Regions from separate parts of the Macrococcus sp. GL_134 genome, predicted to be linked through region 2. Evidence: riboswitches for the same ligand, from Rfam matches in the RefSeq annotation. Region 2 holds a riboswitch; the other holds the start of a gene.
The links. A riboswitch is a leader RNA that binds a small molecule or an ion and turns the genes downstream of it on or off. The one in region 2 is predicted to bind thiamine pyrophosphate.

Region 1 (3,613 bases), 780 kb from region 2:
CCCATGACCGAATATGTACCAGCAATTCTAAGTCCGTTGAACAAATACGGCATAGCATTCGGCCACTCCAACTTAGTAAACAGCTGCATTTTAGTGGCACCGCTAATCTTCATATACTTGATGAGATCTTCATCTGCAGCCTTAAACCCTTCAAGCAGACTAACTGTAATCGGGAAAAAACAGATCAGTGTAATGACAAGCAGCTTCGGCAGCAGACCAAAACCAAACCAAATGACAAGCAGCGGCGCAATCACAATGACCGGGATATTCTGACTCATAATGAGCAGCGGATAGATAAATGGTTCAAGCACAGTCACTAAATGGAGCAGCACAGCCACCAGCACACCTACAACTACTGAAATGATAATACCTGCAAGTACGAGTAAAATGGTAGGTATGAGATGCACACGGTAGTCATTGAAGCCTGTGAAGAACTCATGAAAAATAGCGCTCGGTGCTGGTAACGTATAAGCGTCGACATGAAGCCCTCTGACAAGCAATTCCCAGATGACCAGCAGCACAATCATGAAGAGGCTGAATTTAATGTAATATTTCATCGATATTTTTTTACCAGTTCAGCCATCGACACGTCATGCCCATGATAAAATTTCACTTGAGAAATAATGCTCGTACAATTCATATCCATCAAACGACGATTCATCTGATCAATCAACGGCAGGAGTTCACTCATAGTGCCTTCGATGGTCGTTTCGAGCGGTGATACAATGTAAGGTAGTCCAGAACGGTCGATTATATCAATCGCTTCATCCACATAAGGAATTACGTCCTCGCCGTTCGGTGTTTTCGGGATAATCTGAATACTCATCAATGTATTAGCCATATTAATCCTCCACAAATTCGTTTGTAAATGCTTCTTCGGCATTGAAATCATTATGAATGACTTGATTCTTCTTCATGAAGTCCGCATAGTTTTTCCAGACAGCAGCATCCTGCATACCCCAGCTTGCGGCATCGTCCTGATATTTATCTTTTAAGTAGTTCTGACTTTTTTCTACAAGTTCACGCTTGTCTTTTAGTTCAGGCGCTTCTTTAATCAATATATCCGCACTTTTCTCTGGTTGCTGAATGGCATACTCATAGCCTTCTTTCACTGACTGCATAAATGCTTTGACCGTCTCACTGTCTGACTTGATATATCTTTCATTGGCAATGAACACTGGAGTATAGTAGTCGAGATTTTTATCGTAATCCACTAAGTACTGCATGTTGACCTGTTCCCCTCGGGTCTGTGCTTCAATCCCCGTCCATCCATAAAATACCCATGCAAAATCGATATTTTTCTTTGAGGCGGTAAAAAAGTCGGTGTTACCCATATTGACCATCTTCACTTTTTTTACGTCGGCATCTTCTTTGTCCATCACAGCTTCAATGACCGGTTCTTCAATCGGTGCACCAAATCCCCCGTATGTTTTTCCTTCAAAATCTTTCGGCGATTCGATGTTTTTAGATTTAAGACTCATGAAGCCGCTCGTATTATGTTGGATAATGGCACCGATTGACTTGACAGGAATTCCCTCATCTCTCGATTGCGTCACCAGCTCCTGTGAGCTAATACCGAACTGCACTTTGTTGGCAGCGACGAGCTGATCCGACGTCACGTCACCAGGTGTTTTAATCGTTACATCAAGTCCATGCGCCTTAAAGTAGCCGTTCGCTTTTGCAACAAATATTCCTGTATGATTCGTATTCGTTGTCCAGTCAAGCATTAATGTTACTTTTTTTAAGTCTTTGGAATCCGTACTTTTCTCGTTGTTTTTTACAGCATCATTACCACATGCAGCAAGAATGACACAAGACATTCCTACCATCAAAACCTTCTTCACGACAGTTCCTCCTATAAAAAAACACACAACCACAGAAGGGTTGTGTGCAAGGACACTTCCCTCCGCTAGCATTAACTAGATCAGGTCGATAAGGGTTTAGGAAATATCCAGTCTCAGCACTATTGTGCTCCCCTAGTGTTTTTCATTAATTTCACAAGATGTGATTATTTAAATTGTAACATAAGTTCGTTGAAATCTTCTTCTTTTATTTCAATATTTTCTTTGGCAAGTGATGGGCTGTATGACTCAATCTGTTCAGCATAACTTTTTGTCTCTGTATCCTGGTACACTATCCCTGTCACTAAGCCGTCATGTTCAGCAACTGTTGATAATGCTAATCCTTTATTTGAAGGATCATAATTTTCAATCGTGCTGAGCTTTGTAATGTTTTCTTTAAACCAGTCATACGTATTCACTTTATTATAAGTGACGCATGGTGAAAAGACATTGATGAAAGAGAATCCTTTATGCTGGATACCCGCTTCAATAATGGCTGTCAGTTCTTTAATATCAGAAGAAAAACTTTGAGCAATAAATGTAGCACCACTTGTCAATGCAAGCTGCAAGGGTGATACGTTGTGCTCGATAGCCCCGTGCGGCGTTGTTTTCGTCACAAATCCAGGAGCAGAACTTGGTGAAGTCTGCCCTTTAGTCAAACCGTAAATTTGATTGTCCATCACAATATAAGTGATATCTATATTGCGACGAAGTGCATGGACGGTATGTCCCATCCCGATAGCAAAACCATCACCATCGCCGCCTGACGCGATGACAGTCAGCTCCTGATTAGCCATTTTCACGCCTTGTGCAAGCGGTAGTGCTCTGCCGTGGATGGAGTGAAATCCATATGAATTGACATAGCCGGATAGACGTCCTGAACATCCGATACCCGTGATCAGCGCTAAATTCTCAGGTTCGAGACCGACGCCGGCAGCTGCTTTTTGAATGGCAGCCTGCACTGAGAAATCACCACAGCCAGGACACCAGTTTGGTTTAACGTCATTTCTGAAATCTTTAAATGTAGCCATTTATAATAACTCCTTTGCAGTCACAACAGAATTGATTTCTTCTTCAATTTCATGTGGCAAAATAGGTGTCCCATCGTACTTCACAAAGTTATGAATTTTATTCTGATGGTTCACATTCATTTTGATGATCTGTGCCAGTTGTCCCTGATAGTTGTTTTCAGCAACAATGACTTTGTTCGCTTTGTCGAATGCAGCCTGTACTTCTGCTGTCGGAAATGGATGAAGCTGCTTGATATGCAGATGATTCACTGAGGCATCAACACGATCCATCGCTTCTTCAATGGCTCCGTAAGTAGAAATAAATCCAATGACGAGAACATCTGCTTCGTCAAATCCGCCTGTTTCAACGACAGGTTGTGAAATTTTTAAGTCAGCGATTTTTTCCATCCGTTTTTTCATCTGTTTAATACGGTTGACCGGGCTCTCAGATGGCTTGCCGTCTTCACCGTGTTCCACCCCTGTGACGTGATGGATACCATTTTTAGTGCCGGGAATCGTCCGCGGAGAAATCCCTGACTCTGTTACTTCGTAGCGGTTGAAGTAAGATTTATCATCTCTTTCGGGAACGTCTGTCACTAAGCTACCACGTTCAATTTTGATTCGGCTGTAATCCAATTGCGGGACTGTCTGTTTACCGAGTGATAACTGGAGGTCACTTAAAATAATGACTGGACATTGGTACTGCTCAGCTAAATTAAAAGCTTCCACCGTTGTATAGAAAGCATCTTCTGCTGTTGTCGG
Region 2 (3,613 bases):
GTAATAAAAGGCGATATCTTTTATTTGTCTGTAACCTATGAAATATTTTTATCTGTTATATTATTAGCAGAGTTATAAAAGCCTAGGAGGAAAACAAAACTATGAAAAAATTATTAGCCGTTACAACAGCAGTAGCTGTTTCAGGATCTTTCGCTGCAACTGCAGATGCAGCAGAGCACACAGTAAAATCTGGTGATACTTTATGGGGAATCTCTAAAAGCTATGGTACATCAGTAGAAGCTATCAAAGCTGAGAATGGATTATCATCTAACCTGATCCTTCCTAACCAAGTATTAAAAGTAAATGAAGAAACTAAAACAGAATCTATAAAAACATATAAAATCGTATCTGGCGATACTTTAGGTAAAATCGCTAAAAAATTCGATGTAACAGTTGCACAATTGAAACAATGGAACAACTTATCATCTGATCTAATCATCGCTGGCAAAACATTGAATGTTCAACCAGTTCAATCAGTTCAAGCAGCACCAGCAGTTCAATCTGCACCTGCTACTGTAGCAGCGCCTAAAAAAGTTTACACTGCACCGAAAGCAGCTCCAGCGACTGAATACAAAGCGCCAGCACAGACAACTTACCAAGCACCAAAAACTACAACTTACCAAGCACCAAAAGCAGCACAAACAACTTATCAAGCACCAAAAGCTGTAACTCAAGCGCCAAAAGCAGCACAAACTACTTACCAAGCACCAAAAGCTGTAACTCAAGCGCCAAAAGCAGCAACAACTCAAACATCTACAGCTGGAAGCGGCGCTAACTGGGCAGCACTTGCAGCTTGTGAATCAGGCGGTAGAGCAAATGTGGTCGATGCAACAGGAACTTACCATGGTTTATACCAATTCGACGTACAAACTTGGCACTCAGTAGGCGGATCAGGTGTACCATCACAAGCATCAGCAGCTGAACAAACAAAACGTGCTCAAATTTTATACAGCCAACGTGGTTCTCAACCATGGCCAGTATGTGGCGCACGCTTATAACAGCGCACAAGTCATCCTTCTTGGATGGCTTTTTTATTTGTGTTTTTATAGATAATTCGTTATCCTTAAAGTAATAAAATAACCTATTGACTGCTAGGGGTGCCTCATGGCTGAGATGACTTCGTCAAACCCTTGTACCTGATCTAGTTAATACTAGCGTAGGAAAGCATCCTTCTTATGAGGCCTTTTTCTGCGGAAATAGGTTTTTTTTAATTTTAAGGAGGAATTTCAATGTTTACAGATGACTTAAAGCAGCAGGCAGAACCTATTATTGAAGCGATTTACAATGATCCATTTATTCAAGGTGTCATTAAAGGAACCATCGACAAAGCAGCGGTCCGGCATTATTTAAAAGCTGATCACTTGTATTTGAATGAATTCGCCAAAATATACAGTCTGTTGATCGCTAAACTAGATGATCGTGAGGGTATTAACTTCCTGCTTGGTCAAATAGACTTTGTGATGAACGGGGAAATCGAGGCCCATTTAGTGATGGCAGATTACGTCGGAGAAGATTACCACACCATCATCAAAGACGGTGTGTGGTACCCGGCAAGCGATCACTATATTAAACACATGTATTACAACGCCTACCGCTATGATGATGCCAGCTTCACGATCTGTGCGATGGCTCCGTGCCCTTACGTCTATCAGCAGCTGGCTCTGAAAATTACAGAGCATCATCATTTGACCGGTAATCCGCTGAAACCGTGGGTCGATTTCTATACGGTTCATATGGATGAGCTGTTGATGCATCTGGACCGCTGGGTCAATACATTTGCCGAACAGGCAACAGCCAAAGAGCGGGACATTCTTCGCCGTAATTTTCTCGAGAGCTGTATTCACGAAAGAAGATTCTTCAATATGGCAGCTGTGCAGGAGGAGTGGCTGTTATGATGAAGAGTGCATTATCAATAGCGGGAACCGACCCGTCAGGTGGTGCGGGGACAACGGTTGATCTTAAAGTATTTCAGTCGCGTCATGTGTACGGGATGAGTGTGGTGACGAGTATCGTCGCTCAAAATACGACAGGTGTCCAGCAAGTATTTGATCAGCCGCTGGACGTCATTGAAGCACAGCTGAAAAGTGTATACAGTGATATTATCCCTGATGCTGTCAAAACTGGAATGCTTGCGTCAAGTGACGTGATGGATGTGGTTCGACCGTATATATTGAACAACCGCATTCCTTATGTCATCGATCCTGTCATGGTCGCCAAAAGCGGTGATGATTTACTGGATGACGCCGGGAAAAGTGCCGTGCGTTATAAGCTGCTTGATGTAGCAACAGTTGCCACACCGAATCTACCAGAACTTGAGCGCATTTTGGAGATGACGATTGAAACGCGGGATGATATCGATCGTGCAGGACGACGTTTCATCAATGAAATCGGTTCGCAGGCAGTCGTCATTAAAGGCGGCCATATGGAAGGTGATGCAACTGATTATTTGTTCACTAAGCATGACTGTATCGTACTACCGGCCGAACGGACAGTTACCCGTCATACACATGGGACAGGGTGTACATTAAGTGCTGTGATTGCAGCAGAACTGGCAAAAGGTCGTTCGATTGAAGCAAGTGTGCGGACAGCAAAAGCCTATATTACAAGTGCCATTCAACATGCACCAGGTCTTGGTCACGGTAATGGCCCGGTCAACCATTTCAGTTATATGGAGGAAAGCAATCATGAGAATTCATGACGTAAGAAACGAGGCGCCGCTTGTCCTATGTATTACAAATGATGTCGTCAAAAACTTTACAGCTAACGGACTGCTTGCGCTAGGTGCAAGTCCGATAATGGCTGCTGATCCACAAGAACTGGATGAGTTGATACAGCACTGCGGCGCGGTACTGATCAATATCGGCACTCTGTCAGCAGCAGTGATACCGTCAATCGAAACAGCCATCCAATCAGCAAACCGTCATGCGGTGCCTGTCGTGCTGGATCCCGTCGCCTGCGGAGCTACAGCGTTCAGAAAGAACTTCTGTCTGAAACTGCTGCACCATTATGATATCAGTGTCATCCGCGGCAACGCATCAGAACTGCAGAGTCTGTTGTCAGCAGCTGAGATGAAAGGAACAGATAGTGATACGACTTTGAATACTTCAGCTATTGCCCGTGCAGCAGGACTGCATTTTAGTACAGCTGTTGTCGTGACAGGCCGGGAAGATGCAGTTTGTGTCGATGGACAAGTGATGAAGCTTACAAATGGCACACCGATGTTAACAAAAGTGACAGGTGGCGGCTGCTTATTAGGGGCAATTGTCAGCGCTTTTATATATAATGAAGTTAAACCGACATTGTCGATGCTGACAGAGGCGGTTAGCTGGTATAATATAGCAGCTGAACGCGCAGAACAGCTGGATAATGGGACTCTGCCCGGGCATTTTCAAATGAATCTGCTTGATATGCTGCAGGACACAGGAGAAAATGACATAGTAGAGAATATGCGAGCGGAAGAAGTGAAGTAAATGTTTGATCGACAAATGCTGCAACTCTATTTTATTTGCGGAACGAATGATGTTCCAGATGGTGACATTGAACGCGTGCTGACAGAAGCACTCAAAGCAGGTATTACGATGTTTCAGTTCAGAGAAAAAGGCGAAGGTGCGTT

Region 1: another riboswitch for thiamine pyrophosphate. It lies ahead of AC3IPL_RS04890 (ABC transporter substrate-binding protein); the one in region 2 lies ahead of tenA (thiaminase II).

What each region holds. Positions count from the first base shown of each region.
Region 1 covers NZ_CM174409.1:957,027-960,639, reverse strand. The annotation lists gene AC3IPL_RS04900 (ABC transporter permease) at 1-557, opposite strand, end outside; gene AC3IPL_RS04895 (thiamine-binding protein) at 554-841, opposite strand; gene AC3IPL_RS04890 (ABC transporter substrate-binding protein) at 843-1,844, opposite strand; TPP riboswitch at 1,885-1,988, opposite strand; gene AC3IPL_RS04885 (2-oxoacid:ferredoxin oxidoreductase subunit beta) at 2,009-2,872, opposite strand; gene AC3IPL_RS04880 (2-oxoacid:acceptor oxidoreductase subunit alpha) at 2,873-3,613, opposite strand, start outside.
Region 2 covers NZ_CM174409.1:1,734,761-1,738,373, reverse strand. The annotation lists gene AC3IPL_RS09120 (transglycosylase family protein) at 102-998, shown strand; TPP riboswitch at 1,084-1,180, shown strand; gene tenA (thiaminase II) at 1,230-1,895, shown strand; gene thiD (bifunctional hydroxymethylpyrimidine kinase/phosphomethylpyrimidine kinase) at 1,892-2,698, shown strand; gene thiM (hydroxyethylthiazole kinase) at 2,685-3,470, shown strand; gene thiE (thiamine phosphate synthase) at 3,471-3,613, shown strand, end outside.